DNA from 3 places in the Paenibacillus sp. UNC496MF genome. Region 3 is predicted to be linked to each of the others. Evidence: riboswitches for the same ligand, from Rfam matches in the RefSeq annotation. Region 3 holds a riboswitch; each other region holds the start of a gene.

Region 1 (2,260 bases), on a different contig from region 3:
TTTTGTCGACATAGAAGGAAAGGCATGACCGCATCCACCTCACAGGCCAAGGGAGACCGCAGCGATGATCCAAGCAAACGACACGCGCATGAAACAGATCACGTATACCGGCATTACGGAGCAGGACCTTGCGTATTTGAAAAGCGTCCGCCCGCTCTTCGAGCGGATCACGGACGAAGTCGTCGACCGGCTGTACGAACAGGTCGCCGCCAATCCGGAGATGAAGGCGATCATCGACCGGCACAGCACGCTGGACCGGTTGAAGGAGACGCAGCGCTGGTACTTCCTGTCGCTGACGGACGGCGTCATCGACCAGGCGTTCATCGACCGCCGCATCCTCATCGGCAGCATCCACTCGCGCATCGGGCTGACGACCGACTGGTACCTCGGCACGTACATGCTGTACCTCGATGCGGCCGTGCAGCACTTCCGGCGCATCGCGCCGGATGCATGGATGACCATCGTGCTCGCGCTGTCCAAAATGTTCAACCTCGACTCCCAGCTCGTGCTCGAGGCGTACGAGCAGGACGAGAAGGCGAAGATCCAGAAGCTGTCCGACGCGCGGCGGCACACGCTGACGACGATCAGCCGCATCGTCCAGGACCTGTCGGCGATGATCGTGGAGCTCGGCGGCAGCAGCCAGTCCGTCGCGGCGTCGGCCAGCCGCACGGCGGACATCCAGGATCAGGCGAACGCGAGAGTGCGCGGGCTGCAGGCCAAGATCGGCGAAATCGACGGCATCGGCTCGCTGCTGCAGGAGATCTCCGACCAAAGCCAGCTGCTCGGCATCAACGCCGCCATCGAAGCGGCCCACGCGGCGGAGCACGGTCGGGGGTTCGGCGTCGTCGCGAACGAGATCCGCAAGCTGGCCAGCCACTCCAAGGAATCGCTCGCCGCGGTCCGGGAGAAGCTGCGGGAGATCAACGGCGTCATGGGCGACGTCATGACGGACGCCGAGCGGACCTCGCAGCTCGCGCGCGATCAGGCGGCCAGCTCGCAGGAGCTGACGTCCTTCGTGCAGATGATCGAGACGATCACGCTGGAGCTCGAGGGCATCCGCTAGCGGCGAAGGGCGAACCGGGCCGCACCGGGCGACTGGCGACGGGCGGCGGGCGCCGACGCCCGGACCCGACGGGCCGACGCCGGCCTTCGCGGAGACGGACGTTCTTTTCACGCCGCCCCGCGTTGTGCTATAGTAAGAGCAACCGAATACCCGTTTTATTCGCTAGGGGAGTCTGACGACTGAGACGCGGAGCCGAATCCGCGGACCCTTGGAACCTGATCTGGGTGATGCCAGCGTAGGGAAGTGAATGGAATTCCGAACGACGACGCGCCTGGCGTTTGTTTCGCGGACCCGCCCATTCCTTTCCGGAGGAATCGGCGGGTTTTTTCGTATGCGCCCGAAAGGAGGATGCCCGCATGAAGACCGTTTTATCGCTGCGCGAGATTTCGTTCGCCTACGGAGCATGCGGCCGGCTGTTCGCGGGCTTGTCGATGCATGTCGCGGAGGGCGAATTCGTCTCCGTCGTCGGCGCGAGCGGCTCCGGCAAGAGCACGCTCTTCAAGCTGATCGCCGGCCTGCTCGAGCCGGCCTCCGGCGACATCGCGCTGTACGGGGATCGCGCCGCCCGCCGGCTCGGAAGCGTCGGCTACATGCCGCAGCGGGACCTGCTGCTCCCGTGGCGCACCGTGATGGACAACTGCCTGCTGCCCATCGAGCTGGCGCCGCGGGGACGCGCGAAGGACGGCGCCGCCGAGGTCCGGCGGCTGCTCGCGCGCTTCGGGCTGGAAGGGAAGGAGCGCGCTTACCCCGCCGAGCTGTCCGGCGGCATGCGGCAGCGGGTCGCGCTGCTGCGCACGGTCATGACGGGGCGCCCGCTGCTGCTGCTCGACGAGCCGTTCGGCGCGCTCGACGCGATGACCAAGCGGGAGCTTCACCGCTGGCTGCTCGGACTCTGGGGCGGCCTCGACAAGAGCGTCCTGTTCATTACGCACGACCTCGAGGAGGCGCTTCTGCTGAGCGACCGCGTCTATCTGATGCCCGCGGCCGGCAGCGGGGACGGTCTGCGGGAGCTGCGCCCCGGCCTGCCGCGGCCGCGGGACGCAAGCTTCAAATACGAGCCGGGCTTCGTGAAGCTCCGGCGGGAATTGGAGCTGCTGCTGGATGAACAGACGACGACCGTTCCGTGACCCGCTGTCGGCGCTCCTCGGGCAGTACGGCCTGTTCGCGCTCCTCCTGCTCGCGCTGCTCGGCGGCTGG
Region 2 (2,260 bases), on a different contig from region 3:
TCCGCCTGCTCGATCAGCGTGTCGCGGAACACCTCCCACGTCAGGTCCTCCGCCTTGCCGTCCACCTTCTCGAGTGCCTGGTAGATCGGCACCGTGCCGACCGGCACGGGCGAATTGCGGACGATCCATTCGCGCGTCGTATGGATGTTCTTGCCGGTGGACAGGTCCATGATCGTGTCGGCGCCCCAGCGCGTCGCCCACGTCATCTTCTCGACCTCTTCCTCGATCGACGACGCGACGGCGGAGTTGCCGATGTTGGCGTTGATCTTCACGTGAAAGGCGCGCCCGATGATCATCGGCTCGCTCTCGGGGTGGTTGACGTTCGCGGGAATGATCGCCCGCCCGGCGGCCACCTCGTCCCGCACGAACTCCGGCGCCATGCCCTCGCGGATCGCGATGAATGCCATCTCCGGCGTCACGATGCCGCGCCGCGCGTAATGCAGCTGCGTCACGTTCCCGCCCTCGCGCGCCCGCAGCGGCCGCCGCGTCAAGCCCGGGAACGTCTCCGCGCCGCCCCGCGAAGCGGCCGACTCGCTATGAAACCCGTTGTCGAGCGGCGCGATCGTCCGTCCCTCGTACGCCTCCGTGTCGCCGCGCTCCGCGATCCAGCCGCCGCGCAGCGCCGGCAGTCCCCGTCTTACGTCCGTCTCGTACGCTTCGTCGGTGTAGGGTCCGCTCGTGTCGTACACGGCGATCGGCGCGTTCGGCCGCGCGCCGCCGTTCCTTCCTTCCGTCGGCGTCAGGCCGATCTCGCGCATCGGCACGCGGATGTCGGGCCGGCTCCCTTCCGCGTATACTTTGCGGCTTCCCGGCAGCGGAGTCGTCATCATTGTCATTTCGCACATCCTCCTCATAATCGTCCATCTCGGCGGAAACGCACCAGGAGGCCTGCAAAGGGAAGCGAGGCGCGCGAAAAAACGAACGGGACCGCGCGGCGGAGATCGCCGCCAAGCGAAACGCTTCGCCGCAACTTGCCGGAGCGCGGGACGCAGGCGCCCGCGGCCGCCCATCGGCGGCGCGGACGCGCATCCCAGCGCGCGGCCGGCGAACGGCCGCCACGCAAAAAAACCGCTCCGGCGAAGGAGCGGTTCATGTCGCGGTCGTCTGTCCGCCGGCCGCGGAACGCCCAAGCGTTCCGCGGCCGGCGGACGGATCGGCTTCGTACGGCATGGCGGCATGATCGCCTCCCGCGCCGTACGGCCGAATCGAAGTCGCACGTACATTTCCCACTTTCCTACGCTGGCATGACCCAGATCAGGTTCAAAGGGACCAAGGCATTCTGCCTTATCTCAGCCCGTGCGGGCGCCCCTAGTGGATTTCCTGACAAGACTATACCCCTCGAGGGAAAAGTTGTCAACGTTCCGATCGGCGGCAGGAAGAAAAAGGATTGACGGTTTCCGCTTTCTGACTCTATACTAACTATAAAATATTAAGTTCATTACTTTATGTTATTAATTATCCGGAGGTTTTGCCCATGTCCACGTCCAAATGGCTTGTCGACGCGACGCACAGCAGCGTAGATTTTACGATCAAACACATGATGATCGCGAAAGTGAAAGGCACCTTTCACGAATTCAGCGCCGAGATCGAGGCGGATCCGAACGATCTGACGACGGCGAACATCCGTTTCGACGTGACGCTCGCCAGCATCGACACGCGCAACGCGGACCGCGACAACCACCTCCGCACGGGCGATTTCTTCGACATCGAGCATTATCCCGCGCTCACGTTCCAGTCGACCTCCATCGTGAAAACGGGCGACGGCGAATACGACGTGACCGGCAACCTCACCCTCCGCGGCTTGACCCGTCCGGAGACGTTCAGCGTCACGTACGAGGGCAGCGGCAAGGATCCGTGGGGCAACGAGAAAGTCGGCTTCAGCGCCAAAGGCGCGATCAGCCGCAGCAGCTACGGCCTGACGTACAACGCGGTCCTCGAAACCGGCGGCGTCCTGATCGGCGACGAAGTGAAGATCGCCATCGAGCTCGAGGCCGGCAAAGCGGACTAAGTTTGCGGAAATCCGATGCCCGCGGGCGGAACGCGCCTCGGGAAATACGACGCTCCGGCTGCGAAGGGCTGAATCGCCGGGTGCAGGCAAGACCATGCGGTCCGATTTCGTGCGAGGCGGGCTGATTTTGCGTTTTGGCCCTTGCCGTGCGCGCGGGGCAAGGCGGCCCTCCGCCCGGCTCCTCAGCCAAACAAACAGCGGCCGCCCCGCAGGAAACGGGGCGGCCGCTGTTTGTACGCGGTCCTTCGTATG
Region 3 (2,260 bases):
AGCTGATGCTGTTCCGGCAGGCGGAGGGCGTCGATTTCCCGACGCCCGAGCAGCTGGCGGAACGGCTCGGCATCGCGCCGAAGACGGCGCACGGCCAGCTTGGCCGCTTGATCAAGGAAGGGCTGCTCGCGATCGACGAAGAGGCCGATCCCGTCAGCGGCATCGTCATCGAACGGTACAACTGGACGGGCTTCCTGATCCGCGGCGCCGAATGGCTGGCGGACGAAGCGCGCCGCTCGGTCGGCGCCGAACGGGAGCCGCAGTCCGGACGGACGCCGGGGGCGGCGCAGGACGCGGCGGAGTGGACGAAGCCGGCGGATCTGTATACGGCGTTCGAGCAGGAGTTCGGCCGGCCGCTGTCGCCGATGGAATGCGAGACGATCAGCGCTTGGGTCGACCAGGACCGGTATCCGGACGAGCTGATTCGTTTCGCGCTCAAGGAAGCGGTGTTCGCCGGCAAGCTGCACTTCCGGTACATCGACCGGATTTTGATCGAATGGAGCCGCAACCGCGTCACGAATACCGACGAGGCGAAGGCGCATACGCAGAAATTTCGCAACGGCCGGGGGTCTTGACCCCCGGTTTTTTCATGCGCGAACGCGGCTTCCGCTCGCCCGGTCCCCTCCGCGGGGCTTTTTTTCCGGAGGGGGTGCCATTTTACGGGAAGGTCTGCTATAATAAGCTCGTTGCAACCAATCGAATAGCGATGGGGAGCTGGGCATGGCCGGCTGAGAGGAGATTCCGCACGATCTCGACCCTAGACCTGATCTGGATAATGCCAGCGTAGGAACCGCGTACAATTGCTTGGCGCACGCCGTGGCACGGCGTCGTGGCAAGCCGTAAGCAGCTGATAGAGGCATCCTCCGGAAGGGGGATGCCTTTTTGGTTCGTTCGTGGACGACCGGCGCACGCGTTCGCCAAGCGAGGCCTGATGCCGCATCGGCGTTCGGGGCACGATAGGTAGCAGACGACGGGCGTCCGAGCGGCGCAGATCACGATTCGGGGCAGCATGATTCGCAGATTATCCGCGGTCCGGCAAGAGGGCAGGCGAGGGGAGAAACGAGACATGGGACACAAAATTAGACGGGGCGGCTGGACGGCCGCGCTGGCGACGGTGCTGATCGCGGCGCTGGCGTTGGCCGGCTGCGGTGCCAAGAACGACGAGGGGAACGCGGGCAACGCCGCGAACGGCGCGGGGAGCGGCGGTACGAACGCGGCCGCGAACGGCGGGAATGCCGCAGCCGGAGACGCGCTGAAGGAAATCAAGGTCGTGCTCGACTGGACGCCGAACACGAATCATACGGGGCTGTACGTGGCCCGCGACAAAGGCTTCTTCGAGCAGCACGGCTTGAAGGTCGATATCATCCAGCCCGGCGAAGCGGGCGCGGACACGATGATCGCGACGGGCGCCGCCGACTTCGGCGTCAGCTACCAGGAAGGCGTCACGCAGGCGCGGATCCAGGGCGTGCCGCTCGTGTCGCTCGCGGCGGTCATCCAGCATAACACCTCCGGCTTCGCGTCGCCGGCGGTCAAGAACATCACGTCGCCGAAGGCGTTCGAAGGCAAGACGTACGGCGGCTGGGGTTCGCCCGCGGAACCGGCGGTTATTCAATCGCTGATGGAAGAAGACAAAGGCGACTTCAAGAAGGTCAAGATCGCCAACATCGGCGACGCCGATTTCTTCACGGCGACGAAGAAGAACATCGACTTCGCCTGGATTTTCTACGGCTGGGACGGGGTCGCGGCGGAGCTGAAGGGCGAGAAGATCAACATGGTTTATCTGACCGATTACAGCGACAAGCTGGATTATTACACGCCGGTGCTGGCGACGAACGAGAAGATGATCGCCGGGCACAAGGACACCGTGGAAGCGTTCATGGCGGCCGCGGCCGAAGGCTACCGATTCGCGATCGACCATCCGGACGAAGCCGCGGACGTGCTGATCAAGGCCGTGCCCGAGCTGAACGCGGATCTCGTCCGCGCCAGCCAGAAGTGGCTCAGCCCGCGCTACCAAGCGGACGCGCCGCGCTGGGGCGAGCAGAAGCTGACGGTGTGGAAGAACTACGCCGACTGGATGTACGACCATAAGCTGCTCGACAAGCCGCTCGACGCCGATAAAGCCTTCACCAACGACTTCCTGCCGGAAAAGGAGAACTGATTCATGGCTAACGCACTGCTGAGCATTCAAATTTTGCCGCGCACCCCGAACGGGGAAAGCGTCATTCCGTACGTCGACCGCGCCATCGACGTCATCAAGGCG

What was found. A riboswitch is a leader RNA that binds a small molecule or an ion and turns the genes downstream of it on or off. The one in region 3 is predicted to bind thiamine pyrophosphate.
Region 1: another riboswitch for thiamine pyrophosphate. It lies ahead of BMZ79_RS18380 (ABC transporter ATP-binding protein); the one in region 3 lies ahead of BMZ79_RS06545 (ABC transporter substrate-binding protein).
Region 2: another riboswitch for thiamine pyrophosphate. It lies ahead of thiC (phosphomethylpyrimidine synthase ThiC); the one in region 3 lies ahead of BMZ79_RS06545 (ABC transporter substrate-binding protein).

What each region holds. Positions count from the first base shown of each region.
Region 1 covers NZ_FORE01000010.1:113,191-115,450, reverse strand. The annotation lists gene BMZ79_RS18385 (globin-coupled sensor protein) at 65-1,063, shown strand; TPP riboswitch at 1,218-1,322, shown strand; gene BMZ79_RS18380 (ABC transporter ATP-binding protein) at 1,420-2,190, shown strand; gene BMZ79_RS18375 (ABC transporter permease) at 2,165-2,260, shown strand, end outside.
Region 2 covers NZ_FORE01000010.1:200,852-203,111, reverse strand. The annotation lists gene thiC (phosphomethylpyrimidine synthase ThiC) at 1-836, opposite strand, end outside; TPP riboswitch at 1,215-1,320, opposite strand; gene BMZ79_RS18785 (YceI family protein) at 1,475-2,008, shown strand.
Region 3 covers NZ_FORE01000005.1:369,100-371,359, reverse strand. The annotation lists gene BMZ79_RS06550 (DnaD domain protein) at 1-575, shown strand, start outside; TPP riboswitch at 698-807, shown strand; gene BMZ79_RS06545 (ABC transporter substrate-binding protein) at 1,067-2,158, shown strand; gene BMZ79_RS06540 (thiamine-binding protein) at 2,162-2,260, shown strand, end outside.